Regions from separate parts of the Vibrio sp. Vf1514 genome, predicted to be linked through region 1. Evidence: predicted binding sites of a transcription regulator. Region 1 holds the regulator's gene; each other region holds the start of a gene.
What was found. Region 1 encodes MetJ, which represses methionine synthesis genes. Its sites were predicted from a motif close to TTAGACNTNTANANGTCTAA; they were not measured.
Positions count from the first base shown of each region.

Region 2: a site for MetJ is predicted at 5,057-5,076, ahead of metN (methionine ABC transporter ATP-binding protein MetN). Genes of this name have one in related genera too.
Region 3: a site for MetJ is predicted at 6,927-6,946, ahead of metK (methionine adenosyltransferase). Genes of this name have one in related genera too.

Region 1 covers NZ_CP197267.1:2,925,347-2,935,230, reverse strand. The annotation lists gene ACS18Q_RS13645 (bifunctional aspartate kinase/homoserine dehydrogenase II) at 1-1,794, opposite strand, end outside; gene ACS18Q_RS13640 (O-succinylhomoserine (thiol)-lyase) at 1,794-2,960, opposite strand; gene metJ (met regulon transcriptional regulator MetJ) at 3,178-3,495, shown strand; gene ACS18Q_RS13630 (malic enzyme-like NAD(P)-binding protein) at 3,572-4,846, opposite strand; gene rpmE (50S ribosomal protein L31) at 5,057-5,275, opposite strand; gene priA (primosomal protein N') at 5,522-7,723, shown strand; gene cytR (DNA-binding transcriptional regulator CytR) at 8,031-9,038, shown strand; gene ACS18Q_RS13610 (SPOR domain-containing protein) at 9,168-9,719, shown strand; gene hslV (ATP-dependent protease subunit HslV) at 9,858-9,884, shown strand, end outside.
Region 2 covers NZ_CP197267.1:782,622-792,505, forward strand. The annotation lists gene queF (NADPH-dependent 7-cyano-7-deazaguanine reductase QueF) at 17-862, opposite strand; gene syd (SecY-interacting protein) at 960-1,505, shown strand; gene ACS18Q_RS03690 (Zn-ribbon-containing protein) at 1,509-2,285, shown strand; gene ACS18Q_RS03695 (MetQ/NlpA family lipoprotein) at 2,384-3,193, opposite strand; gene ACS18Q_RS03700 (methionine ABC transporter permease) at 3,259-3,936, opposite strand; gene metN (methionine ABC transporter ATP-binding protein MetN) at 3,926-4,960, opposite strand; gene gmhB (D-glycero-beta-D-manno-heptose 1,7-bisphosphate 7-phosphatase) at 5,175-5,732, shown strand; gene ACS18Q_RS03715 (MliC family protein) at 5,885-6,223, shown strand; gene treR (trehalose operon repressor TreR) at 6,296-7,249, shown strand; gene treB (PTS trehalose transporter subunit IIBC) at 7,556-8,980, shown strand; gene treC (alpha,alpha-phosphotrehalase) at 9,049-9,884, shown strand, end outside.
Region 3 covers NZ_CP197267.1:395,820-405,703, forward strand. The annotation lists gene ACS18Q_RS01905 (PilT/PilU family type 4a pilus ATPase) at 1-216, shown strand, start outside; gene ruvX (Holliday junction resolvase RuvX) at 313-738, opposite strand; gene ACS18Q_RS01915 (YqgE/AlgH family protein) at 801-1,364, opposite strand; gene gshB (glutathione synthase) at 1,403-2,359, opposite strand; gene rsmE (16S rRNA (uracil(1498)-N(3))-methyltransferase) at 2,372-3,103, opposite strand; gene ACS18Q_RS01930 (endonuclease) at 3,211-3,912, opposite strand; gene ACS18Q_RS01935 (SprT family zinc-dependent metalloprotease) at 4,051-4,551, opposite strand; gene ACS18Q_RS01940 (DUF2189 domain-containing protein) at 4,628-5,425, opposite strand; gene metK (methionine adenosyltransferase) at 5,697-6,851, opposite strand; gene tkt (transketolase) at 7,175-9,169, shown strand; gene ACS18Q_RS01955 (LysR family transcriptional regulator) at 9,304-9,884, opposite strand, start outside.

The DNA of each region.
Region 1 (9,884 bases):
GGCGCCGACGGTCGCGTTGTACAACCAATGGCGGCTGATTTTGGCAAACGCGTCTTTGACTTGCTGGTAATAATCGCCCGCAGCTGAACCAGCCACCTTGTTGGCGGAAATCAGGTGCATGCCGTGCTCTGCGATGTCCAGATAGCGATCGGCCAACTCTTGGCTGGCGGTGACATCCAACACCACGACTTCATCAAAGCCTTGAATGTTGCCCAGTTGCTTGAGCCACTGCTGACCATCGTTTGGCAGCGCTTCATCGCTGTAATGCGCCAACACGTTGGCTGCATCGATGCCTTGTGGGTTGAACCAGTAAGTTTGGCTGTCAATGACGGCGACCAATTCGAAGTTCATGCCGTGGCGTTTTTCCAGCTCATCTTTTTGTTCAGCAAACAGTTTGAGCCAGCTTGAGCCGATGTTGCCCTTGCCACACAGCGCCAGTGCCACGCGTTTTTGCGCCTGAAACAGTTGCGTGTGCAAACCGGTGACTAACGGCTCAACGTCGGTTTGACGCAGTACGGCCACCAAACTCAAGCCCGATTCTGCTTCGCACACAAATTCCACCGGCGAGGCTTTGAGTTGTTGGAAGAAACCGTAGCTGTGGTGCGCATTCTTGGTGACGCCTGCGCCGACCGCGCCGACCATCGCGTAGCCATCTTTGAGTTTGATTTCGGCCTCAATGGCCAAATCGTGTAGCAAGCTCAGTGCGCCGGAGGCGATTTCAGCGGTGTAGGCCAAGCGCATGTGGTGTTGGTCGGCTTGTACTTCAAATGCCAACGGTTCAAGCTGCGCACGTTTGAGTTTTTCCAGCACTTCGTGTTGCGCGCGCTGAACGGTGTGGCCGTGTGCAAATGCCAATTCGATCAGCTGCACGTCGTCAAGCGAGGTGATGATTTTGGCGCCGCGGCCAGAGGCCAGCACGCGTTCAATGCGCGTAGAACCGGATTCCGGCTGGTAGCTGCAACGTAAGCTGAGATCCATCGCACTTTGGGCGACGGGTTGCAACGTGCGGCTGTGTAATACAGGGGCTGCCAAGCGTGCCAGTTCGTTGGCTTCATCCAAACGCAGCAGTGGCAGCAGGCAGGCATCGCTGACCAAACGCGGGTCGGCGCTGTAGACGCCCGCCACATCGCTCCAAATCGTCACGCGGTCGACTTCCGCCAGTGCGCCAATCACCGTTGCCGAGTAATCGGAGCCATTGCGCCCGAGCAGTACGGTTTCCCCTGCGTCGTTTTGCGCCATAAAGCCGGTGATCACCACGCGATGATGTGCGTGTTGTGCCAACACTTCTTTGAGCAGTGGGTAAGAGCGGGCGCGATCCACTTCGGGTTGCGTGCCACTTTCAGCGCGCAGAAACACGCGCGCATCTTGCGCGGCAGCGGGGAGTTGCAGTTGGTTCAGCAGTGCCGCCAGCAGGCGAGAAGACCACACTTCACCATGACCAAGCACGGCCGCTTGTTGCGCGGTGCTCAGCGGCGCCGTGAGTTCGCCCAGTGCGACGAATTCACCATTCAATTGGGTCAGTAACCGATCGGCGGCATCGCTTTCTAACAAGCCTTCAATCAGTTCACTTTGATATACGCGCAGGGATTGCAGGGTTTCATGCGCGATGCGACCGTCTTTATTCAACGCATCGAGAAACGCGATCAGCCGGTTGGTGGTTTTGCCCGCAGCGGACACCACCACCAAATCGTCGGGCTGAGAATATTCCTGCAGAATATGCGCCACGCGTTGATAACATTCTGGGTCTGCGAGACTGCTACCGCCAAATTTATGCAGTTGACGCGACTGAGTCATTAAAAGGCCTCCTTAGCTTTGTTGAATGCCTGATCCAGATCGGCAATCAGGTCAGAGGCATCTTCCAAACCAACCGACAAACGCAGCAGTTGCTGTGATACGCCCGCTTCAGCGAGGGCTTCTTCGCCCATCGCGCGGTGCGTCATCGACGCAGGGTGACACACCAAACTTTCGACGCCGCCGAGTGATTCCGCCAGCGAGAACAGGTCGAGTTTGCCGACAAAATATTTCAGTTGTTCAAACGAGCCCGCAAACTCAAAACTGAGCATGGAACCAAAACCGACCTGCTGCTTTTTCGCAATCTCGTGACCCGGATGCTCTGGCAGGCTCGGGTGGTAAATGACCTTCACCAGCGATTGGCTTTGCAGGTAGTTGAGGATGAGTTGGGAGCTTTCTTCATGCACGCGCATCCGCGCGCCGAGCGTGCGCAAGCCGCGCAGCGTCATGTAGCTATCAAATGGCGTGCCCGTTGCACCAATGCAGTTGCCCCACCATTTCAGCTCTTCGGCATGCTGAGCCGCTTTGCTGATAATCACGCCGCCAATCACGTCTGAGTGACCGTTGAGGTATTTGGTGGTGGAGTGCACCACAAAGTCAGCGCCGAGCGTCAGGGGCTTTTGGTACACCGGTGTCAAAAAGGTATTGTCGACCGCCACCAGCGCGCCGACCGCGTGGGCTTGCTGGCAGATTTTTTCGATGTCGACCACCCGCACCAGCGGGTTAGACGGCGTTTCCAGCAGCACCAGTTTCGGGTGTTGGGCCATCGCCGCGGCCAGCGCCTGTTCGTCAGATTGATCGACAAACAGCACTTTGAAGTCACCTTTTTTAGCGCGCGTGTTGAATAAACGGTATGTGCCGCCATAACAATCGTGTGGCGCAATGATTAAATCTTGCGGAGTCAGGAAGGCAGAAACCCATAGGTTGAGCGCTGAAGTACCGCAGTTGGTGACGACTGCATCCGCGCCGCATTCGAGTTCAGACAGCGCTTGTTCGAGCAAACCACGATTGGGGTTCCCCGAGCGGGTGTAATCGTATTTTGGCACTTCACCAAACGCAGGAAAGCCATAGTTAGTCGAGAGATAAATGGGGGGAACCACAGCGTGATACTGCGTGTCCGATTCAATACCCGTGCGGACCGCAACGGTCGCTGGCTTGCGATTGGTCATGAGCGTTTCCTTTCCTGATTGACGATGTTTTGGCTTCCAAGTCGGCGGTGACGCATGCTGACGCTGATCACCCCGCTGAATAACATCACACTTTACTGGGCAAAAAAGAAGACGTCAACACTTCTAGACGTCTATATGTCTTTGCTTATGGCAGTAAATCCCGCTAAAATTGGGGACTTTGAAAAACTAACTCGAATCCAAACAACGAAGGTGCGCAATGGCAGACTGGAATGGCGACTATATTAGTCCATACGCGGAGCATGGGAAAAAGAGCGAGCAGGTGAAAAAAATCACTGTGTCGATCCCGCTTAAGGTGCTGAAAGTGCTGACGGATGAACGAACTCGCCGCCAAATCAATAACCTGCGTCATGCAACAAACAGTGAGCTGCTGTGTGAAGCGTTTTTGCATGCATACACCGGTCAGCCGCTACCCACGGATGAAGATCTGCGTAAAGACCGTCCGGATGATATTCCTGCCGAAGTGAAAGAGCTGATGACCGCGATGGGCATCGAGTTCGAAGCTTACGACGACTAAGCGCACACGTACGTCACGCATAAAAAAACCTGGCCATGAGCCAGGTTTTTTTGTCTTCACTTGAAGCAAGGAGCGTTTACGCTTCCATGTAGCCTTGTGGCATGTCGATGCGTGCAACGCCCGAATCCACGGCAGCTTGAGCCACGGCTTTGGCGACGCGAGGCAGCAGACGCGGGTCCATTGGTTTTGGAATGATGTAGTCGTTGCCGTATGCCAGGTGATCAACGCCGGCCGCTTTCAGGACTTCTGCAGGCACGTCTTCTTTGGCCAGTTGACGAATTGCGTCGACCGCGGCCAGTTTCATCTCATCGTTGATCTCGCTCGCGCGTACGTCCAGCGCGCCACGGAAGATGAATGGGAAACACAACACGTTGTTGACTTGGTTCGGGTAGTCACTGCGGCCGGTGCCCATGATCAAATCGCTGCGCACTTCGTACGCCAGTTCCGGTTTGATTTCTGGATCCGGGTTTGAACATGCAAACACTACGGGTTTGTCGGCCATCAGCTTCAGTGCGTCGGCTGGCAGCAGGTTCGGGCCTGATACACCAAGGAACAGGTCAGCCCCGGCAATCACATCTTCCAATGTGCGTTTGTCGGTATTGTTGGCGAACAGCTGTTTGTACTCGTTCAAATCGTCACGGCGCGTGTGAATTACGCCTTTGCGGTCCAACATGTAGATTTTTTCACGCATCGCGCCGCACTTGATCAGCAGCTCCATACACGCCACGGCCGCAGCGCCTGCGCCAAGGCAGACGATGATGCACTCTTCCAGCTTTTTGCCTTGCAGTTCAATCGCGTTCAGCATGCCAGCGGCGGTCACGATCGCAGTGCCGTGCTGGTCATCGTGGAAGACGGGCACGTCACAACGCTCAATCAGGCGACGCTCGATTTCAAAACAGTCTGGGGCTTTGATGTCTTCGAGGTTGATCCCGCCAAAGGTGTCGGCAATGTTGGCGACGGTATCGACGAATTCATCAATGGTGCGGTGTTTGACTTCGATGTCGATGGAATCGAGACCTGCAAAGCGTTTGAATAGCAGGGCTTTTCCTTCCATCACAGGTTTGGATGCCATTGGGCCCAAGTTACCCAAGCCAAGAATGGCGGTGCCGTTTGAGATCACTGCCACGGTATTGCCTTTGGCCGTGTATTTGTAAACGTTGTCGACATTTTGCGCGATTTCACGCACGGGCTCTGCCACGCCTGGGCTGTAGGCGAGGGCTAAGTCTGCAGCAGAATCTGCTGGTTTCGTTAGAGAAACAGCAATTTTTCCTGGGATCGGCAACGCATGGTAATCCAGCGCACGCTGGCGGAATGCTTCTTCCGGCGTCAGTTCTTGGTTGTCATCGGACATAGGGGAGGTCTCTTTATTGTTTTTGGAAAAGGGGAATTATTCTAATAGATGTCTGTCAAGCTGCCTAGGCAGGATTGCGGGTCAATCGTACAAAACTTGACTAATTTAATCTGATAAGACCAGCTATTTTGTGATCGCGGTAAGGAGAAATTGCAGGCATGAAAAAAGGACGCCGGAGCGTCCTTTTTGAATCTTCGCGTGAAGTCGAAATTACTTCTTGCTTGATAGCGCGCCGAAACGCTTGTTGAAGCGATCAACACGGCCGCCAGTGTCAACAACACGTTGTTTACCAGTGTAGAATGGGTGGCACTGGTCACATACGTCCAGGTGCAGAGCGTCTTTACCTAGAGTTGATTTGAAAACGAAAGTGTTGCCGCAAGAGCAAGACGCTGTTACTTCTTTGTATTCTGGGTGGATACCAGCTTTCATGGGATAACCTCAATTTAGGCCGTGTCGCTATCCGAATCAATGTCGGACACCACACGTAATGTTAATGATACTGTTCGATACTCAGCCTTGGTGACCAAGCATCTTCAAGGCGCGATATATTAATGAATCCCCCGCGCCGGATCAACCGCTTTCGGCGTTATTTTCGCCACTATTTGTGGGTCGAATTTCCCACCCGCATCCAGTAGACTGTGATTTCTCACCATTTTTGACTGCTGACGGACTGTTATGCGCCCAAGTATTGCCCGTGTCGCCCTGCCGGTACCACTGGATAAGCAATTTGATTACCTGATCCCCAACCATTTGTTTCCGATCATCGGCGGCCGTGTGTCGGTGCCGTTTGGCCGCCAGACGCTGGTCGGTGTGGTGACGGCGTTGGCGCAGGAATCGGCGTTTCCGCGCGAGCAGCTCAAAGCGATCAAAGCAGTGCTCGATTCTCAGCCCGTGTGGCCAGAAACGCTGTACCGCTTGTTGCAATGGTGCAGCCAGTTTTATCAATATCCACTCGGCGACACGTTGGCCAATGCGATGCCGAGTGCGCTGCGCAAAGGTAAACCGGCTGATTTTGCCAGCAGTAAAGAGTGGTACATGACCGAACGTGGGCGCGATCAGTTGATGCAAGGCTTTGGCCGCGCGGTCAAGCAGGCGCAGGTGATGCATTTGCTTGAGCCGGGCCCGGTGGCGCATCAGATCATGCTCGATGAAGAGGTGTCCAGTGCCACGCTTAATACTTTGCAAGACAAAGGCTGGATTGAAGTCACGGAGAAGCAGCCGCAGTTTCGCCCATGGCCCAAGGTGGTTGAAGCCGATGTCGATAAACCCAAACTCAACCAAGAGCAGGCAATCGCGATTGCGTCAGTCAACAGTCAGCGCGGCTTTGGCTGTTATCTGCTGCATGGGGTGACCGGGTCTGGCAAAACGGAGGTCTACCTCAATCTCATCAAACCGGTGTTGGAAGCGGGCAAGCAGGCGTTGGTGCTGGTGCCGGAAATTGGCCTCACGCCACAAACCATCAACCGATTTCGCAAGCGCTTCACCGTGCCGGTGGAGGTGATTCACTCCGGCTTGAACGACACCGAGCGGCTCAATGCTTGGCTGGCTGCGCGCGACAAAGTGGCTGGCATCGTGATTGGTACCCGTTCGGCATTGCTGACCCCGTTTGCTGATCTCGGCATCATTATTGTCGATGAAGAGCACGATGCCTCCTACAAACAGCAAGATAGCCTACGTTATCACGCCCGTGATGTGGCGGTGATGCGCGCCAATTTGGAGCAGGTGCCGATTGTGTTGGGGTCGGCAACGCCGGCATTAGAAACGCTGCACAACGCGCTGACCGGCAAATACCATCATCTGCAACTGACGCAGCGTGCGGGCACAGCGCTACCCACCACCAACCGCGTGTTGGATGTCAAAGGGCTGTACTTGGAAAGTGGCCTGTCGGCGCCGCTGATCGCCGAAATGCGCCGCCATTTGTCGCAAGGCAATCAAGTGTTGTTGTTTCTCAACCGCCGCGGTTTTTCACCGGCGCTGATGTGCCACGAATGTGGTTGGATCGCCAACTGTCAGCGCTGCGATGCCTATTACACCTATCACCAACACAGCAGCGAAATTCGCTGTCACCATTGTGGCTCTCAGCGTCCGGTGATTCACCAGTGTCAGGGATGTGGTTCTACCCATTTGGTGACCGTCGGCGTGGGCACCGAGCAGTTGGAAGCGCAGCTCAGTGAGCTGTTTCCGGAATACAAAGCGATTCGTATCGACCGCGACAGCACACGTCGCAAAGGCAGCTTGGAGTCAGCGCTTGGCGCGATTCGCCGCGGTGAATATCAAATTCTGATTGGCACGCAGATGCTGGCCAAAGGTCACCATTTTCCGGATGTAACGCTGGTGGCGCTTCTGGATGTCGACGGCTCGCTCTATAGCAGCGATTTTCGCGCGTCGGAGCGATTGGCGCAGCTGTTTATTCAAGTCGCAGGCCGAGCGGGGCGGGCGAGCAAACCGGGCGAAGTGGTATTGCAAACCCACCATCCGGAGCACACCTTGCTGCAAGCATTACTGCACAACGACTACAGCCAATTTGCCGAGACTGCGCTCGCTGAGCGCAAATTGGCACAACTGCCGCCGTATACCTATTTGACGCTGTTTCGCGCCGAAGGCAACCAATCGCAACCTGTGGAAGATTTTCTGCGCCAAGTGCGCCACACGTTGGAAGCGCATCCATTGTGTGAACAGGGTTGCCTGGTGCTTGGCCCAACGCCAGCGCCTTTGGCTAAACGCGCGGGTAAATTCCGTTGGCAATTGCTGCTGCAGGCGCCGAGTCGCTCAGTGATGCAAAAGCTGCTCGCCAGCGCCAAACCGGCCATTCAGCTCTTGCCGCTGGCGAGTAAAGTGCGTTGGTCACTGGACATTGAACCGCAAGATCTCAGTTGATTGTTCTTATTGTTATTTTTGTCAAAAAATAAAAACCTTCTTATCGTGATTAACGTCACACTTGCAATGTAAGATTTGTTAATCAGACCGTAACTTTCTATTCGGAAACGAATAAACTATTCGCAATCTTGTGTTAGTGAATCGTTTTCGCTGCATAAAGTGTGCTTAAAGTTGGCCAAAAGCAGTCTCAATGACACGGTAAAAGGAGTGCCGGGTGGTTGAAGAGTAAAGGGCAACTCAAAGCGATCCCATAATCATAAAAAAAGTGCATCGCACTATGAAGAACCGAGAAAGAGGGTAATTACACATGGCGACAATGAAGGATGTTGCCCAGCTTGCAGGCGTATCGACGGCGACAGTCTCGCGCGCTCTGATGAATCCCGAGAAAGTTTCAGCCTCAACTCGTAAACGGGTTGAAGAGGCGGTTTTAGAAGCTGGCTATTCACCGAATTCTTTAGCCCGAAATCTGCGTCGCAATGAATCGAAAACCATTGTCGCGATCGTGCCGGACATCTGTGATCCTTATTACACCGAAATTATTCGTGGTATCGAAGACGCCGCGATGGAACACGGTTATCTGGTACTGCTGGGTGACAGCGGTCAGCAGAAAAAACGTGAAAGCTCATTTGTGAACTTGGTGTTTACCAAACAGGCGGACGGTATGCTATTGCTGGGGACCGATTTGCCGTTTGACGTGAGCAAACCTGAGCAGAAAAACCTACCACCGATGGTGATGGCGTGTGAGTTTGCGCCAGAACTTGAATTGCCGACGGTGCATATCGATAACCTGACATCTGCCTTTGAAGCGGTGAACTATCTGACGCAGATGGGGCACAAACGCATCGCGCAGATTGCCGGCCCTGAAGCGGCGGTGTTGTGTCAATTCCGTCAGCAAGGGTATCAACAAGCCCTGCGCCGCGCGGGGATTTCACGCAATCCAACCTACAGTACCATCGGTGACTTTACGTTTGAGTCGGGTGCCAAAGCGGTGCGCCAATTGATGGCCTTGCCAGAGCCGCCGACAGCCATTTTCTGTCACAACGATACCATGGCGATTGGTGCCATTCAGGAAGCCAAGCGTTTGGGCATGCGTGTGCCGCAAGACCTGTCTGTGGTCGGCTTTGATGACATTCAGTTTGCGCAGTACTGCGATCCACCGCTAACCACCATTTCTCAGCCGCGTTACGAGATCGGCCGTCAGGCGATGTTGATGATGCTTGAGTTACTGCGGGGTCATGATGTGCGTGCGGGCTCGCGTCTGCTCGACACCCAATTGGTCATTCGCGAGAGTGCAGCGCCGCCCCGCTCGGCCTAAGCCGTGTGAACGCGGTGATTTCCCTGCAACCAGCGGCGTATTTTGATGCGCCGCTTCCATTTCCGCGCTGTTATCTGCGGTGAATCTGCTTTAACATGTGGACAAAATTGTCAACGTTCGAAATTCTCAGTGGCTAATAAAGATTATGTAAGGCGCGGTCGTAGTCCGAAAAAGCCGACCCCTAAAAAATCAGCTCCTCGACGCAGAAAACCATGGCGCAGCGGCTTGCTGGCGATGCTGTTGGTCGGCGGGTTTGGCTATGGCTTGTATCTGCTCAATCAAGATCCTGAGCCGCCGGCACCGGTGGTGGTCGAGACCAAATCAAAACCGGTCAGCCAACCACAAAACAACAACCGTTTGCCGCCACCACCCACCGAGAAGTGGGACTACGTGGAATCGCTACCCAATCGCGAGATTGAAGTGAAAGCCAAAGAGCTGCAAGTCTCGGACATTCCGTACATCATGCAGTGTGGGGCTTACAAAACCATGCAGCAGGCGGAAGCGCGTAAATTGGACATTGCTTTCCAAGGCCTGAGCAGCAAAATTCGCAAGAAAGAAGACAGCAGCTGGTACCGTGTGGTGCTTGGCCCATACAAATTCAAACGCGATGCAGAGCGTGATAAGCACAAGCTGCAACGCGCTAAGATTGAACCTTGCGCGATTTGGAAAGAGCAGCAATAACAGTTTCCCATTGTCATCAAACGCCCGGCCTCAGTGCTGGGCGTTTTTACGATGCGCTGACGATTCCCGCCTTGAATTTTGATTTTCCAACCTCATATAACCACTATCTTGATAGTGAAAAGCACAAAGGGGTTCCTCGTGACTACCATCGTATCTGTACGTCGT
Region 2 (9,884 bases), 1.0 Mb from region 1:
CTGTCGAGCATCCTTGTTATTGACGAGCCATACGTTGATTGTGGCTCGGAGCCGCCTGCTCAGTTGAGCGATACGGGTTGATATCCAGACCGCCGCGACGGGTGTAGCGAGCCAGCACCGTTAAGTGCTCTGGGTGGCAGTAGCGGGTGATGTCGGTAAAGATACGCTCAACGCACTGCTCATGGAACTCGTTGTGCTCACGGAATGACACAATGTAGCGCAGCAGCGCTTCGCGATTAATTTTCGGCCCACGGTAAGTGATTTCTACGCTGCCCCAGTCGGGCTGATTGGTTATCAGGCAGTTGGACTTCAGCAGGTGGCTGTGCAGCGTCTCTTCAACAACGTCATCGCTGGTGGCATCGGCAAGTAAGGTGTCGTCAAATGCGTAGCTGGTGATGGTGATGTCCTGATCGTCGATGCAGTCTCCTTGCATGGTCACAATCGGCTGCGCGGTATAGGCCGCTAGCGGCTTGACCTCGACATGCACGGTTTCACCGGCGCACGCGGACAAATCGTGTTGCAGGCGAGCCTGAACGTCTGCCCAGGTTGAGAAGCGCGTCTGGTTAAAACTATTGAGGTAAAGTTTGAACGATTTCGACTCGATCAGGTTGGCGCTGGTGGCTGGAATCGCGACTTCGCCGATCGCCACTTGTGGCAGGCCATTGTCGTTGAGCCACGACAGCTCATACAGCGTCCAGAGGTCACAGCCCAAAAACGGCAATGTGTCTCCCAAGTGCAGATCGTTGCGGTTTAGGCTACGTGGAACCGGCTGCAAAAGGGAAGGATCGTACTGGTTTGCGTACTCGGTTTTTTTCCCCAGGGTTAAACCCGCCAGCTCTTTTGCGTCAGAATATTTGCTCATACTTTACAGTGAATTCGATTAGAATAACCGGAATTCTACGCAATACCGTCGCGTGTGTCATCTGGCAGGCGCGACTAACCTAACTATGGAGAACGTCATGGCTCACTCAGTGGTTGAAGCCTTATTCTCATTCAGCCAGCGCTACTTAGATGCGGTTCAGCATGCCCATCAACAATTGCCGTATAACGATGAGTTGATCGACTGGCCATCACCATGTGTGGTCGAGGCGCTGGAGGACCGCGTGTTTTGGCAATCTGTGCCGCGTACCCCTGCTGCTGATTTGGCCAATGTGGAACAAGGGATTGAGCTGACGTTGCAGCAAGACATTGCCCCGTTTTATGGCGCACAATTTTCGGCAGACATGCCCGCGCGTTGGCGCGGCCGTGAGTTGACCTTGTTACAAGTGTGGAGTGATGCGGATTTTCAACGCCTGCAAGAGAACATTCTTGGCCATTTGGTGATGCAGCGCCGCCTCAAACACAAACCCACCGTGTTTATTGCGACAACGGCCGATGAGATGACGGTGATCTCGATCTGCAACCTGACGGGCAACGTGATTCTGGAAAAATTAGGCACCACGCAACGTGAAGTGCTGACCGCCGATGTGGTCGAGTTTTTGAATCAATTGGAACCGGTGGTGTAATCGATGTACGTGGTTGAACTTCAATTTGAGTGTTTTGACAACACCACCATCAGTGCCGTCGACAAAGCCATCAATGGGTTGATGGACGCGCTGCGTTACAACGGTCAAGTACTGGGACGCGAGTTTCCGATCATTTTGGGGGAGGGCGAGTTTTATGTGCGCGCTGTGTGCCCGGAAAAAGAGAGCTTGCACCCAAGCCATCACTCCGATTTTGTTCAGGTGTGCATCAATCGTTTAGCCGATGCGAGTCTGCTGGCGCCGAAAGTGCGTTTGCTGGGGCGTGATATTAACTCTGAAGAAGCGGCTGAAGTGGAAACACCAAGCTGGCAAGTGCTGTACACCACTTACGTGCACACCTGTTCGCCGCTGCGCAGTGGTGAGACGCTGCTGCCTATTCCGCTCTATCGCAATGAACCGACGCTCAACGGCGACCATAAATCCGTTATTAAATGGCAAACCGAGTGGCAAGCCTGTGACGAAATTCAGATGGCGGGCGGCTGCAAGGCCGAGTTCGCGGCGCTGCATGAAATTTGCGATGTCGATAGCGACTTGTTTCGTCGTGGCTGGGACTTGCGTGGTCGGGTGGAATATTTGACCAAGATTCCGACCTACTACTATCAATACCGCGTCGGCGGTACCAGCTTGGCGGATGAGCAAGCGCGCAAATGCCCGAAATGCGGTGGTGAATGGTTACTAGATGAGCCGCTGCATGACATCTTCCATTTCAAATGCGATACGTGCCGAATTGTCTCAAACATCTCTTGGGATCATTTGAAATAGCCGCGGTATTCGGCAGGGCATACGCCTAAAATGACCGCAACAAAAAAGGTTGGCCTAAGCCAACCTTTTTTATGGGTTTCACCGTGTCAAGGATGGGATTACCAACCTTTAACTGCGCCACCTTGGAAGATGTCTGCCGCGGCATTTGCCACTTCATCCGTTTGGTACGCTTTCAGGAAGTTTTGTACGTTTTCGGCGTTCACGTTGTCTTGACGCGCAACCAGCAGGTTCACGTATGGTGACTCTTTGTCTTCAACGAAGATGCCGTCTTTTTCTGGCGTCAGGTTGAGTGAGCTGGCGTACGTGGTGTTGATGATTGATAGAGCAACGTCATCCAGAGAACGTGGCAGTTGCGCTGCATCCAGTTCAACAATTTGGATTTTCTTTGGGTTTTCGACGATGTCACGAACGGTAGCCAGCAGGCCAGCATCAGCACGCAGTTTGATCAGGCCTTGTTTTTCCAGCAGGATCAGAGAACGACCAAGGTTGGTTGGATCGTTTGGTACTGCGATGCGCGCGCCATCTTGCAGCTCATCAACTGATTTGATCTGTTTGGAGTAACCTGCGATTGGGTACACGAAGGTGTTGCCCACGATCGCCAGTTTGTAGCCACGGTCAACGATTTGCTGATCGAGGTAAGGTTTGTGTTGGAATGCGTTAGCATCAATTGAACCATCATCCAGCGCGGCGTTCGGTGTAACGTAATCCGTGAACGTCACCAGTTCCACATTCAGGTTGTATTTCTCTTTCGCAACTTTCGCTGCGACTTCAGCAACCTGCGCTTCAGCACCGGCGATCACACCAATTTTTACTTTGCTGTTGTCAACGGCTTTGTCACCACAGCCAGCCAGCACAAGTGCAGAGGCAGCAGCGGCAATGGTTAGTAAACCTTTCAGGCTCAATTTCATGATATTCTCCTTGTTATCAAACTTCTAACGTATCTGTGTTGTATTTTTTAAAGATAATGAACGGGTTATTTGTGATCGACGCGACGAACAAACGCATCGCCGATCGATTGAATAATTTGTACCAGTACAATCAGCATCACCACGGTCACAGCCATGATGGTGACATCATAACGGTGGAAACCGTAACGAATTGCCACATCCCCTAGGCCGCCGCCACCAACGGTTCCCGCCATGGCTGAGTAACTCACGAGGGTCACCAAGGTGATGGTTACGGAGTTCAAAATGGTTGGCATTGCTTCTGGGAGCAGCACTTTGGTGATGATTTGCATTGGGGTTGCGCCCATCGATTGCGCCGCTTCAATCAAGCCGGTTGGGACTTCCAACAACGCCCCTTCAATGAGACGCGCCACAAATGGGATGGCGCCAATAGTCAGCGGTACGATCGCGGCGGTTGTCCCGATAAAGGTGCCCACCAACATTTTGGTGACAGGAATAATGGCCACCATCAAAACCAGGAACGGCACGGAGCGACCAATGTTCACAATCGCGCCCAATACGTTATTCAGTTGAGTGTTCTCCAACAAGCCACCTTTTTTGGTGGTGTGTAGAATCACGCCCAACGGAATGCCTAACGCAAAGCCGACAATACCAGCGACGGCAACCATGTAAACGGTTTGCCATGTGGCCATCAAAAGTAGGTCGCTGTTGAGTGATAACCAGCTGCTGATCGTATTAAAGGACATAACCAAGCACCTCGACTTTTACATTGTGGTCACGGAGATATTGCATTGCTGCGACGTCATCATTTTGATTGCCGTAGATTTCGGCCACCATCATCCCGAATTTCACGCCGCCGGCGTAATCGAGATCAGAACTCAGAATGCTGACATCAATATTGAATTTACGCGCGATTTGCGACATGAGCGGCGCATCAACGGTGGCGCCAGTAAACTCAAGGCGCACCAGCGGGTAGCTGCCTTCGACACGTTCTGCATTCAGGCGCGCTTGGTAATCATCGGGAATCGACAGATCCAAGGTTGAACGAATGAATTGATGCGCCAGTTGTGTTTTCGGGTGCGCAAAAATGTCGCCTACGCTGCCTTTTTCCACCAACTCACCGTCACCGATGATCGCCACTTCGTGACAGATGCTCTTCACCACGTCCATTTCGTGCGTGATCAACAGCATGGTGATGTTCAGCTTGCGGTTGATCTCTTTGAGCAGTTCCAAAATCGATTGTGTGGTTGCAGGATCCAGCGCACTGGTGGCTTCATCACACAGCAACACTTTGGGGTCAGACGCCAAGGCGCGCGCAATCGCCACGCGTTGTTTCTGGCCGCCACTCAAATTGGCCGGGTAGGTGTCGCGTTTGTCGGTCAGGCCTACCAGCGTTAGCAGCTCAGAGACTTTACGTTCAATGTGTTGATCATCTTTGCCTGCCAATTCCAATGGCAGCGCAATATTGCCAAATACGGTGCGAGACGAGAGCAAGTTAAAGTGTTGGAAAATCATGCCAATATTACGGCGAGTTTCCGACAATTGTTTGGACGTCAGTTGCGTCAGGTCAACCCCATCAACAATCACGCTACCGCTGGTTGGCGTTTCCAACATGTTGACACAACGAATGAGCGTACTTTTCCCTGCACCAGAAGAACCGATAACACCGAAAATCGTACCTTGTGGAATATGAAGATTGATGTCTTTCAGGGCATGAATTTCTTTGTGGCCTTGCAAGAACACCTTATTGACGTGACTAATTTCAATCATGTAATAACCTGTGCAGGGATAGCAGTATAAAATTTTGAACTCTCTCTCACTTAGTAGAGGATGCTATGGGTTATCGATGGGCAAGTCAATAGATATTTTTACGTCTAGACGTCTAAACGGGTTAAGTGATGAGGCGGTTAAGTAATTAGATAGTGATGAAAGAAATAAAGCGTGCAATAATTCTCGGCACACTACGTTATTTGAGAGCATTATTTTGGCTAAACCTGCTGTGTTTTTGGACCGTGACGGCGTGATCAACGTTGACCACGGCTATGTGCACGATGAGCACGATTTTGAGTTTATCGAAGGCGTTTTTGAAGCGACGAAAAAGCTGCAGGAGATGGGTTACCTGTTGGTTCTGGTGACCAACCAATCCGGCATTGCTCGCGGCATTTTCAGTGAGGATCGCTTTCTATCTCTGACACAATGGATGGACTGGAATTTTGAAGACAATGGCGTTGAGTTTGATGGCATTTACTATTGTCCGCACCACGCAGAGCACGGTGTGGGCAAGTACAAAGAAGATTGTGACTGCCGTAAGCCAAAACCGGGGATGTTTATCTCGGCGCGTGACTTCCTCAAAATCGACATGGCCAAATCGGTGATGGTCGGTGATAAAGCCGAAGATTTGATGGCGGCAGACGCTGCGGGCGTGGGCACCAAGATTCTGGTTCGTACTGGCAAACCGATCACCGAAAAAGGCGAAGCGCTGGCGACGACGATATTAGAGAGCCTGCGTGATGTGCCCGCCTATTTGAGCGCACATCGTTAATGTCTTCAAAAGGTCGCCATCGGCGGCCTTTTTCCTTTCTATCAATCGGCTGTCTATGCTTGTAAGAACGACTTAACCACCTGTGCGTCAGAAGCACCGCGCCACCTGCGCGCGACTGACGTATGGCCTCACGTGATGAAAAGGAGAGGGATATGTTGGTTCGATTGACGTTCGTATTACTTGGTTTGAGTGCGCTGCTGACCGGATGTTCTTCCTCAAGCGGCAGGGCAAACGATGACACCTATGGGGCTTTCTTTCATTATCAATGTGATGACGCCGCATCGTTTGATGTGGCTTACGCCGCCAAACAAAGTGCCATGTTGCGGTTGTCGGATCACAGTTATCGTCTGATGGAGGTTGCGGCAGGCTCCGGCACCAAGTACATTCTGGATGACCATTCGACCGAGGCCAACCCCATCACGCTGTTTACCAAAGGTGATGCGGCAAGGTTAGAGGCCAATGGGGTCATATACAAAAACTGCTGGCGATAACGCTCGCTGGTCAGTGCCACTTTTCGGTGTGCGGCGACGCTGCCGCACCCGCTCTCAACATTAGTAGTCGTTATGGGTAAGAAACTCACTATTCTGGATATTGCAAAGCTCTCGGGAGTCGGTAAATCGACGGTTTCACGGGTGCTGACCAACGATCCCAAAGTCAAACCAGAAACGCGCGCCAGAGTCGAGCAAGTGATTGCCGAGCATGGCTACGTGCCATCGAAATCGGCCCAGTCGATGCGCGGGGGCAGCCAGAAAGTGGTGGGCGTCATCATCTCACGTCTTGATTCTCCCTCAGAAAACCGTTCGGTCAGCAGCATGCTGCAAGTGCTCTACAGCCAGGGGTATGACGTGGTGATCATGGAGAGCCAGTTTGATCGCGATAAAACTCGCGATCACCTCGATGTGTTGGCGAAACGCCATGTCGATGGGGTGATTGTGTTCGGTTTTACTGGCCTTGATATGGCGGCGTTGGTGCCGTGGCAACACCGCGCGGTGGTGATTGCGATGGACTCGGCGTCGGTGTCATCCATCAACTACGATAACCGAGGGGTGATTCGTCAGGCGATTGCGTTTTTGCAGCAGCAACATCGAGTGAATATCGCGTTTATCGGCGTCAATCCGAGAGATAAAACCACCGGTGAGATGCGCCTGCAAGCCTACTTAGATTGGTGTGAGGAACAAGGAAAAACGCCGATTTATCAAACGGGTGAACTGCACCATGAGAGCGCCTATCGTTTGGTGGACGAGGTGCTGACCGACAGCACTCAAGCGATTGTGTGTGCCAGCGATACCATCGCTATGGGCGTCATCAAACGATTACAGGAACGCCAACGCGAAGATGTGATGGTGACTGGTGTCGGCGGTAATGAACTGTTGTCGTTTCTGTTTCCCAATGTCTACAGTGTCGATCCCGGATATCGCCAAGCGGGCGAACAGGCCGCGAAACTCCTTATTCAGCATTTGTGCGGTGAAATTGACGAATGCGTGCATCTGACCCAAAGCCCCGCGACTGCGGGTTAATCCGCGATGCGGTTGTGCTCGCGTCGTGAGCGGGCGAGCACAACCTAGATAAGTAAGGTCGCAAACCGCGGCGTTCTTTCGTCTTCCTTTCTGTCTTGGTCGTCCGTGGGTTGTTTCATTCAGCGGACGTTGCCAAGATCGCATTTTTCACTCGGATCACTGCGCGCTTTGTGATCATTTTCAACTTGTGGGACTGTTCCCATTTTTCGTCATGATGAAGTATGTCAGTATGCTCGCAATTGTATGGGAATGTTCCCATTTTAAATGAACTATGATAATAAATGGATCAATAGGGTGGACGAGGATATGAGTAAGATAGCGAAGCAAGACGTTGCGCGTCTTATTGAGCTGGTCGGTGGCAATGAGAACATTGCCAGCGTAACGCACTGCCTGACACGGCTGCGTTTTGTGCTGAATGAGCCGAGCAAAGCAGACATCAAGCAACTGGAAGCGATGAGTTTGGTGAAAGGCTGCTTTACCAATGCTGGCCAGTTTCAGGTGGTGATTGGCACCGAAGTCGATGCCGTCTACAAGGTACTGCTTGAACTGACGGGGAAAAGTGGTGCGTCTAAAGATGAAGCCAAGCTCGCGGCGCGTCAGAACATGAACATGCTGGAGCGTGGCATTTCCCATTTGGCTGAAATTTTTGTGCCGCTGCTGCCTGCCATCATTACCGGGGGGTTGATTCTCGGTTTTCGGAACGTCATCGGCGACATTCGCATGTTCGATGGCAAAACGCTGGTGGAAATCAGCCAGTTTTGGGCCAGTGTCCATTCCTTCCTGTGGTTGATTGGGGAAGCGATCTTCTTCTTCCTGCCGGTCGGCGTGTGTTGGTCGACGGTGAAAAAGCTCGGCGGAACGCCCATTCTGGGTATCACGCTGGGGATTACTTTGGTGTCACCACAACTGATGAATGCTTACCTGATTGGTAAGCAGGTGCCAGAAGCGTGGGATTTCGGCTGGTTCGTGATTGAAAAAGTCGGCTATCAGGCGCAGGTGATTCCGGCCATTTTGGCGGGTGTGGTATTGGCGTTTATCGAGACCAACCTGAAGCGCATCGTTCCGGCCTATTTATATCTGGTGGTGGTGCCGTTTGTGTCCATCATTCTTTCAGTCATTCTCGCCCATGCTTTTATCGGGCCATTTGGTCGCGTGCTGGGTGATGGCGTGGCGTTTGCGGCGAAAGCGGCCATGACCGGTGACTTTGCGGTGCTGGGTTCGATGGTGTTTGGTTTCCTGTATGCGCCACTGGTCATTACCGGGATTCACCACACCACCAACGCGGTGGATCTGCAATTGATGCAGGATTTGGGCGGCACGCCGATTTGGCCACTGATTGCGCTGTCGAATATTGCGCAGGCATCGGCGGTGGTTGGCATCATCTTGATCAGTAAAAAGGCAGGCGAGCGCGATATCTCGGTTCCGGCGGCGATTTCTGCGTATTTAGGCGTGACGGAACCGGCGATGTACGGCATCAACCTCAAATACAAATTCCCGATGCTGAGCGCCATGATTGGTAGCGCGCTGGCGGCGGCCATCTGTGGCAGCTTTGGCGTGATGGCGAACGGGATCGGGGTCGGTGGTCTGCCGGGGATTTTGTCGATTCAACCGCAGTACTGGATGGTGTTTTTGATGGCGATGTTGGTGGCGATGGTTGTACCGATTGTGCTGACGCTGTTCATGTACAAGCGCGCGCAAGCCAAAGGCCAGCTGACCGCGGCTGAAGCCTAACCCTTTCTTTTTCAGAGTGGCCGTTGGCCGCTCTGCGATTTCTGATTTCAGGTAAGTGAGTTTACGTCATGACGACACAATTAACGGACGCCAACTGGTGGAAGACCGCGGCGATTTATCAAATTTATCCGAAAAGTTTCTGTGACAGTGCAGACAAAGGCACGGGTGATCTTCCGGGCATCATCAGCAAGCTGGATTACCTCAAAACGCTGGGCATTGACGCGATTTGGCTGACGCCGGTATACCAGTCGCCGATGATCGACAATGGCTATGATATTTCCGACTATTACGCGATTAATCCTGAGTTTGGCACCATGGCGGATTTTGACTGCCTGCTGGCGCAAGCGCACGCTCGTGGCATTCGCATCATCATGGACATTGTGGTCAACCACACGTCAACCGAGCACGCCTGGTTCCAGTCGGCGCTGGGGGATAAAGCCAGTCCGTATCGCGATTACTACATTTGGAAATCACCGGTCAATGGTGCCGAGCCGAACAATTGGCAGTCCAAGTTTGGCGGCAGTGCTTGGGCGCTGGATGAAGCGACCAACGAATATTATCTGCATCTGTTTGCCAAAGAGCAGGCGGATCTGAACTGGGAAAACCCGCAAGTTCGTCAGGAAGTGAAAGACATTATTTCATTCTGGGCGGAAAAAGGCGTGGACGGGTTTCGCCTCGATGTGATTAACCTGATTTCCAAGCAACAAGATTTTGCCAACGATGACCTTGGTGATGGCCGCCGTTTTTACACCGATGGCCCGCGCGTACATGAGTATCTGCAAGAGATCAGCCGCGATGTGTTCCAGCGTTACGGCAGCGTGACGGTGGGAGAAATGTCGTCAACCACCTTAGCACACTGCCAGCAATATTCGTCGCTGGACGGCAAAGAGCTGTCGATGGTGTT
Region 3 (9,884 bases), 660 kb from region 1:
CATGAGTTGAAAAACACCATGGCGAAATCGAAAGAGGTCGGCATGCAGACGTTTGATCAGGCGCTGTATCAGTTGGTGGTTGAGCACAAGATCAGTGAGCAAGATGCGCTGCACAGTGCTGATTCGGCCAATGATCTGCGCTTGATGCTCAAGACGCAGCGGGGCGATGTGACCAGCAGCGGGTCGCTGGATCATGTGCAAATCGACATGGAATAAAAAACAGCCACGACAGTGGCTGTTTTTCTTTGTGTTTGTTGAGGAGGGTGTTCGTTGAGGGCGGTATTTGCAGAGGACGTTGTCAGAGGAACAGGGTTACTCGTTCCACAAGCTCTCAAACCAGCTTTCCAGAATGATGACCGCCGACTGGCAATCGACATTGCCTTTGCTCAATGCTTTATAGCCACCCATCGAGAACAGCTCCGAGCGCGCTTCCGTGGTCGAGAGGCGTTCATCGTGCAGTTCAACCGGTAAACCGAAACGGCCATGCAGGCGCTGAGCGAATTTTTTCGCCCGCGGCGTGATGGTTTCCAGTGCTTTGCCGTGTAGATCGGTCGGCAAACCAATCACCAACAGATCCGGTTGCCACTCTTTGATCTGCTTTTCAATCTCATCCCAATTCGGAATGCCGTCGTTGGCTTTGAAGGCTTTCAGCGGTGACGCGGTGCCCGTGATCTCTTGGCCGATCGCGCTGCCGATACTTTTGGTGCCAAAATCAAACGCCATAATGGTACGTGACATAGGGTGTTTCTCGTGGGTCTTACGGTAAAAAATAAACAGCGCTTCGAGAAGCGCTGCTGTGATTAAGCGTGGCCAGATTGGGTCGATAACTGGTGCGGATTAATGCCGAGCTTTTGAATCGCCTTGTTCCATTTTTCGTCGATCGGGGTGTTAAAGATCAGCTCCGGATCGGCTTCAATCGTCAGCCAGGAGTTCTCCGCCAGTTCATCTTCCAACTGACCCGGCGACCAGCCAGAGTAGCCAAGGGCGACGATGTAGCCGCTGGGTTCTGCTTCGGTGCCGAGCACGGTCAAAATGTCTTTGGATGTGGTGACGGCAATGTCGTCGGTCATTCGAATGCTAGATTCGTAATGATCTTTGGGACGATGCAGAATAAATCCGCGATCTTCCGACACCGGGCCGCCATTGAATACCGGACGTTTCAGGCTCTCTTCGTGTGATTGCGGATACGCCGGTTCCACTTCCACTTGCTGCAACATGCCGCCGACCGTAATGTCGATCGGCGCGTTGATCATCAGCCCCATCGCGCCTTCTTCGTTATGCTCGCAGATGTAGATAACACTGTGCTTGAAGTACGGATCCTTCATGCTGGGCATCGCTACGAGAAAATAGTTCGTCAGATTCATCTTGTCTCCAACCTTCTAGCGTTCAGGAGCCCATGCTCCTACAGTGACAAGGCTTTCACACGACGCTCGATCGCGTCCATGAGTTTGCCCGTGATGGAGATGTCAAACGCCGCCTCAATTTCACGAATACAGGTTGGGCTGGTGACGTTAATCTCAGTCAGTTTATTGCCAATCACGTCGAGGCCAACAAAGATCAAGCCTTTCTCTTTCAGGATTGGTGCCACGGTTTCTGCAATTTGGCGATCCGTATCGCTCAATGGACGTGCTTCACCGCGTCCACCGGCGGCGAGGTTCCCACGGGTTTCCCCTTGTGCTGGAATGCGCGCCAAGCAGTAAGGCATCGGTTCACCATCTACCACCAGAATGCGTTTGTCACCGTTGCTGATGTCGGGGACGAACGTTTGCGCCATGCAGTAATTCTGGCCGTGGTTCGTCAGGGTTTCGATGATCACCGACACGTTCGGATCGCCTTGTTTGACGCGGAAAATGGAAGCGCCGCCCATGCCGTCCAGCGGTTTCAAAATCACATCCCCATGTTGTTCGCGAAAGGCTTTAATTTTTTCGGCTTTACGCGTCACGATGGTGGTTGGCGTCAATTCCGGGAACCATGCGGTGAACAGTTTTTCGTTGCAGTCACGCAGGCTCTGCGGTTTGTTGACGATCAGCGCGCCGTCATCTTCCGCTCGCTCTAGAATATACGTGGCGTAGATGTATTCGGTATCAAATGGTGGATCTTTACGCATCAAGACGGCATCCAGTTCAGACAAGACGATGGTCTGTTCTGATTTGAATTCGTACCAGCCGTTTGGATCTTCTTTTAGCTCGACGACTTTGGTGTCCGCCATGGCGACGCCTTGATCTAAGTGTAGATCATTCATTTCCATGTAATGAATTTCGTAGCCGCGACGTTGCGCTTCGAGCATCATGGCGAAGCTGGAATCTTTCTTGATGTTAATGGACGAAATCGGGTCCATAACGATACCGAGTTTAATCATTGCTCATCTCCGTTAGCCAAGATCGCCGAAACGAACTTGCAGGGCTGTAATTGCGGTGAGCGCTGCGGTTTCGGTGCGTAGCACGCGAGGGCCCAGCAGCGTCTCTTCAAAATGGTATTGTTGAGTCATGTCGATCTCTTCTGCCGACAGACCACCTTCCGGACCGATCAGCAAGCGCACTTTGGTCACTGGCTCTGGAAGGGTATTGATGGAATATTTTGCGCGTGGATGCAGGTTGAGTTTGAGCGCGTCGGTTTGCTCGGCGCACCACGCTTCCAGCGTCATAATCGGGCGAATATCAGGCACCACGTTCCGGCCGCATTGTTCGCACGCACTGATGGCGATTTTCTGCCATTGTTGCAGTTTTTTCTCGAAACGTTTGGCATCGAGTTTCACGCCGCAACGTTCAGACAACAGCGGTGTGATGGTATTGACCCCCAATTCAACGGACTTCTGAATGGTGAATTCCATTTTGTCGCCACGTGAAATCACTTGACCTAAATGCAGGTTCAATGGCGATTCAAGATTGGTGTCGATGCGCTCGGCCAAGTCGACCACGACCTGTTTTTTCCCCGCTTCATGAATGATGGCCGGAAATTCGGCGCCGCTGCCGTCAAACACCAAGACTTCCTGACCTTCTTGCATACGCAACACGCGGGCGATGTGGCCTGCGGCGTCGTCGCTTAAGGCCAAGGGGCCAAGGTGAGTGATCGGTTGCGGGTGGTAGATACGGGGAACTCGCATGCTGTTTTTCCTGAAATTACGCTGGTTACTGGCATCTAACATGGATGCTCAAAGTGAAAAAAACAAGGGCAATGACAGGATTGCCCAGAGATTGCCTAGAGATTGTATTAGCTACTGCACTGTTGGCGCACAAATGGGTTGTGGTTGCCCTGAACGTTGAAGATGCGCTGATCGCGTTCGCACTCCCATGAATCGACCGGATATTGGCGATTCCACACCTGCATCAATTGCGTCTGTGATTTAGAGAGGCGAAACCCGTACTCCTGACTCATGTAGAGATACGTCCGTGCAATGGCGCCGCGGGCGCGTTCGGGCGGCATCACTTTGCGCTGCTGGAAGTTGACCTGAATTTCACACTGGCCATAAGTGGCGCCATCAATGCCATGCCACTGACTGAAATTGAGGTTGGAGCGATCGCCATTGACCTCGCCAATGGCGGGCGTCAGGTTGTGCAGATCCGCTTCCATGCGTTTGAACGCCGTATCGTGGCGGCTGCATTGTTTGCGTCCACCTTGCTGCCAACATTGGAGCTGATGACCAAATTGCCATGCAGGCACTACGTGCTCCCATTCAATTCGGCTGGCGCGTTTTTCCTGCTTGCGGACTTGGTAGCCGCAACCTTTCAAATCGGGCGTGCCTTTTTTGCCCTGCCATTGAATATCACAGCCACAATAAAAGGTGACTGGGTGATCCTGATAAATCTTCACGGCCTCTCTTTTGGCCTGTGAAAACGAAGCGGGCGCGGACGCCCACGCAAAAGAGGCGGCCAATAACAGGCTGCCAGTGAGTAACAAGCGAAAACGAAACATAAGTAAAGACTGTTTTTAGTATGATTTTTCTCAGTCTATCACTCAAAAATTTGAAATCTAGCACGCGGTTGCAAGAAGCTGGCGTGTTTGGTTCGAAGGGTTACGATTCCTGCTGTCGCACGAGGCGCAGGTTGCCGATTACGACAGCTGTTGGCCGGTAAACGTCAGGGTTTGATGGCATTGCTGACAGCGATACACCGCTTGGTGACGCTGCACTTTGTTATGGCGACGAATGGATAGCGGGTAACGATTGCAGGCGCACAGATACTCGAACGTTTTTCCTTGCACCGAGGCCACCGAAAAGCGGTGTGTGGTGTTGGCTGCAATGGCGAAGACCTGCGTCATTACATGTTGCCATTCTGCGCCATGCGGTCTGACTCGGCCATAAACGGCATGCGTGATCAAATGAGCGATTTCGTGAGGAATCACTTCATCGAGAAATGCTTGGCGGTTTTCGGTAAACAGCACGGGGTTGAGGCGAATTTCCCACAGTTGCAGATAGGCTTTGCCTGCGACTTTACCGCGCAGACGAAAACTGAGTTCGGGCATAGAAAACTTCCGGCCAAAGTGACGGGATGCGATGTCGATACATCGTTGAATTTGCGCTTTGGCGCGATATTGCAGTTCAAAATCGACCAAGAAAACTCTCCAAAAAAAAGCCTCAACACAGGGTTGAGGCAATCATAACACCAATTGCAATGTCAGGTTGGAGACCTTAAGTGTTGTGTTTCTTTTTAATAATTGCGTGATACGCATGCCACGTGCTGTATCCCAGAATCGGCATGGTAAACAACATGCCAATGCCGTAGGTGGCAAAGCCAATCAGGATGCCACCGCAGATGATGCCCGCCCAGACGATCATGGCTGGAATGTTCGATTTCACCGCGTTAAAGCTGGTAAATACGGCGGTCATGACATCGACGCGGCGTTCCATCATCAGTGGAATCGAAAAGGCTGAGATACTGAAAATGATGCAGGCGATGACAAAACCGACCAACGAGCCGATGACTAAAAATGGCAGAAAGTCGGTCAGTGGTGCGCCTTGCACCGACGGATAGAGTGCGTGCAGCAGCGCGGCAATGCGCATCCAGAAAATCATGGCAACGACCAACATCACCGCAAAGGCCCATTGTGAGCTGGAGTTGCGTGTAATCGCTTTGATGGAGTGCAGCAAACCGGCGGTGTGGCCTTTTTCGCGTTCCCAACTGGCGGCGTACAAACCGAGCGACAAGAAGGGACCAATCAGCATATAGACCACCAAGCTTGGCAGGATCACCAGATGGGTGCCTTGCCATTGCACCAGCAGCACAATGCCAATTGCGGCGGCCATGAAGCACACCCCGTAAAAGGCACTGATGAGCGGCATGCGAATGAAGTCATGGAGTCCAAGCGCAAGCCAGTGAAATGGAGTCGACACACTGATCGTGTTGCACGGCAGCGTGCGGGCGTACTCCTGTGGGCTGACTTCTTTGTTTTTCTGGTCGAAGTCAGAAGGGTTAACCGTCCGAGGCATACATCCTCCTTGATCGAGGTGGCAGAGAAAAGTGTTCAGCATGCGATGCTCGCGACAACTGACCTGCTGCGCCGCAACGCGGTGTGGTGTTGCTTTCGTCAATGAGGCGTCATTGTAGTGGTCTCATTAACACTTTATTAACTATTGATGACGAGTCTCAAAAATACAAATGGATTGCACAAATTTTGTACACATTGCGGGGTGTTATCGAACTGCGGGCAATAAAAAAGCCCTTGTCGTGTGACAAGGGCTTTTTCAGTATTCGTGTGGCTTATTTTAGGCCAGCGAAATCGCGCAGTTCAGCCGCTTTATTGGTCGCTTCCCAAGGGAACTCTTCGCGACCGAAGTGGCCGTATGCCGCTGTTTTCTTGTAGATAGGTTGAAGCAGGCTCAGCATCTCTTGCAGACCGTAAGGACGCAGGTCGAAGAACTGGCGTACCGCTGCAATGATGATGTCGTGAGACACTTTCTCAGTACCGAACGTTTCTACCATGATAGACGTTGGATCCGCTACACCGATTGCGTAAGACAGTTGAATCTCACAACGATCAGCCATGCCCGCTGCAACGATGTTTTTCGCAACATAACGTGCTGCGTAAGCCGCTGAACGGTCTACTTTTGATGGATCTTTACCTGAGAACGCACCGCCACCGTGACGTGCTGCGCCGCCGTAGGTATCCACGATGATCTTACGACCTGTCAGACCACAGTCACCCATTGGACCGCCGATCACGAAACGACCGGTTGGGTTGATGAAGTATTTGGTGTCTTTGCTCAACCATTCTGCTGGCAGAACCGGTTTGATGATCTCTTCCATGACCGCTTCACGCAGATCTGCAGTCGAGATGGAATCGCTGTGCTGAGTCGACAGAACCACTGCATCAATACCCACGATTTTGCCATCGTTGTATTGGAAGGTAACCTGTGATTTTGCATCCGGACGCAACCAAGGTAGCGTGCCGTCTTTACGGACTTTCGCTTGACGCTCAACCAAACGGTGAGAGTAAGTGATCGGTGCTGGCATCAGCACTTCGGTTTCGTTACAGGCGTAGCCGAACATGATGCCTTGGTCACCGGCACCTTGCTCTTTCGGATCGGTTTTATCAACACCTTGGTTGATGTCTGGAGACTGTTTACCAATGGTGTTCAAGATGGCACATGAGTTGGCGTCAAAACCCATATCTGAATGGATGTAACCAATTTCGCGTACCGTTTCACGAGTCAGCTCTTCGATATCCACCCACGCTGATGTTGTGATCTCACCACCGACCATTACCATGCCGGTTTTAACGTAAGTTTCACAAGCAACACGTGCTTTTGGATCTTGTTCCAAAATGGCATCTAGAACCGCATCAGAGATTTGGTCTGCGATTTTATCTGGATGACCTTCTGATACCGATTCAGAAGTAAACAAGTGCTTAGCCATGATAGCTCCAATTCTATAATCAAAAGAGTAGCGGGGGAGGCCGCTACTCTGCAAAATCGTTCAATATGTAGGCGTTTCTACATCTAGACGTCTATTCTAGTTTTGAATGCTCAAATTACAAGCTCTTTTTTATTCTATCTCATAGCCAAACGTTTGCCTGGTGAATGGTTTATTTCAGCCGTTATCCCCCAATCTGTTGCAAAACATTGCAAAAATGGGACAAATCGCCAGCAAAAGGTTTGCAGTGCCGAAAGGGCTTTGCGACAATATTGGCCATTCAATTTTCGGATACCTTTACTTCGCTTATCGCTTTAGGAGCTGACATGTCTTCTCGCAAACAACTGGCTAACGCAATCCGTGCACTGAGCATGGACGGTGTACAAAAAGCTAACTCTGGCCACCCGGGTGCCCCAATGGGTATGGCTGACATCGCTGAAGTACTTTGGCGCAGTCACTTGAACCACAACCCACAAAACCCAAAATGGTCAGACCGCGACCGTTTCGTGCTGTCGAACGGCCACGGCTCTATGCTGATTTACTCATTGCTGCACCTGAGCGGTTACGATCTGTCGATTGACGATCTGAAAAACTTCCGTCAACTGCACTCAAAAACCCCAGGCCACCCAGAATACGGTTACGCGCCGGGCATCGAAACCACCACAGGTCCACTGGGCCAAGGCATCACCAATGCTGTGGGTATGGCGATTGCTGAAAAAGCACTGGCAGCACAATTCAACAAACCGGGCCACGACATCGTTGACCACTTCACGTATGTGTTCATGGGTGACGGCTGTCTGATGGAAGGTATCTCACACGAAGCGTGTTCTCTGGCTGGCACACTGGGCCTTGGCAAACTGATCGCATTCTGGGATGACAACGGCATCTCGATCGACGGTCACGTAGAAGGCTGGTTCTCAGACGACACACCAAAACGCTTTGAAGCCTACGGTTGGCATGTGATTCCTGCAGTTGACGGTCACGATTCAGACGCCATCAACGCAGCGATTGAAGCAGCAAAAGCAGACCCGCGCCCAACGCTGATCTGTACCAAAACCATCATCGGTTTCGGCTCACCAAACAAAGCCGGTTCACACGATTGTCACGGTGCTCCTCTGGGTGCTGACGAAATCAAAGCCGCGCGTGAATTCCTGGGTTGGGAATACGCACCCTTTGAAATCCCAGCCGACATCTACGCAGAGTGGGATGCCAAAGAAGCTGGCGCAGCCAAAGAATCAGCATGGGATGAGAAATTTGCTGCTTACGCAGCTGCTTACCCAGCAGAAGCTGCAGAATACCAACGCCGCGTAGCCGGTGAACTGCCAGCCAACTGGGAAGAAGCCAGCAGCGCGATCATTGCTGAACTGCAAGCGAACCCAGCAAACATTGCGTCACGTAAAGCATCGCAAAATGCACTAGAAGCATTTGGTAAACTGCTGCCAGAATTCATGGGCGGCTCTGCCGACCTTGCACCGTCAAACCTGACCATGTGGTCTGGCTCGAAATCGCTGGAAGCAAGCGACTTCTCAGGCAACTACATCCACTACGGCGTACGTGAATTTGGTATGACCGCCATCATGAACGGTATCGCACTGCACGGCGGTTTCGTGCCTTACGGCGCGACCTTCCTGATGTTCATGGAATACGCGCGTAACGCGATGCGTATGGCTGCGCTGATGAAGATTCAAAACATCCAAGTCTACACGCACGACTCGATTGGTCTGGGTGAAGATGGCCCAACGCACCAACCGGTTGAACAAATCGCTTCTCTGCGCCTGACGCCAAACATGAACACATGGCGTCCATGTGACCAAGTTGAATCAGCCGTGGCTTGGAAACTGGCAATTGAACGTAAAGACGCGCCAACTGCGCTGATCTTCTCGCGTCAAAACCTTGCGCAGCAACCCCGTGATGCCGAGCAACTGGCGAACATCACCAAAGGTGGCTACATCCTGAAAGATTGCGCAGGCAAACCTGAGCTGATCCTGATTGCCACTGGCTCTGAAGTCGAGCTGGCGGTGGAAGCTGCTGCGCAACTGACTGCCGAAGGCAAGCAAGTGCGCGTGGTATCGATGCCATCGACCGATGCATTCGACAAACAAGACGCTGCGTACCGTGAATCCGTACTGCCAGCAGATGTGACTGCTCGTATCGCGATCGAAGCTGGCATTGCCGACTTCTGGTACAAGTACGTTGGCTTTGGTGGCCGCATCATCGGTATGACTACCTTTGGCGAATCTGCGCCGGCTGGCGAGCTGTTCAAACTGTTCGGTTTCACCACTGAAAACGTCGTGAACACTGCCAAAGAACTGCTGGCATAAGCTCAAGCATTTCGCACACCAAAAGCCCCGCTCATTGAGCGGGGCTTTTTTGATCTTGTGACCCTTTGATTTGGCGATGAAGGGTGGTTTTCGCGCGGTGACAGTGGTTATTCGGTGACATGAGCCGCGCGTGGTTATTGCCACTCGTCCGGGCGCGCAGCGCGCAGCGCATCAATAAACAGCCGTAACCGCAATGGATGGCGGCCAATCGGATAGAAGCAGTGAATGCTGGTGGGGTCGGAAGACCACTCTTCCAGACACGGCGCTAGGCTACCGGGATGGCTTCTTTCAAACCCTTTCGCCACCCAGGTGGGCAACAAGCCTATCCCGCGGCCCTTGGCGATTGCATCGATTTGCATCACCAGATTGTCACTTTGTAAGCGGCTTTCTAACGCGGGCAGCACGTAATGCCCATGCTCGGCATGATGCAGCGTTAAGGCGTCTTGACGAAAAGCAATCAAGTCGATCCAAGGATGATCGCTCAGCTCACTGGGATGCGTCGGATGCGAATGGTCACTCAAATATTGGGGCGACGCGTAGGCCGCATAGCGCCACAAACCAAGCTGTTCTCGGCGATAACCCGCTGGCGCAATATCGCCAATCCAGATAATCAGATCCGGATCGAGCGATCCATCCCCGTGTTGAAATTGGCTGTGCAGGCGCACTTTCAACTGCGGATGGGCTTGCATGAAGCTGTCTAACACGCGGCTTAACC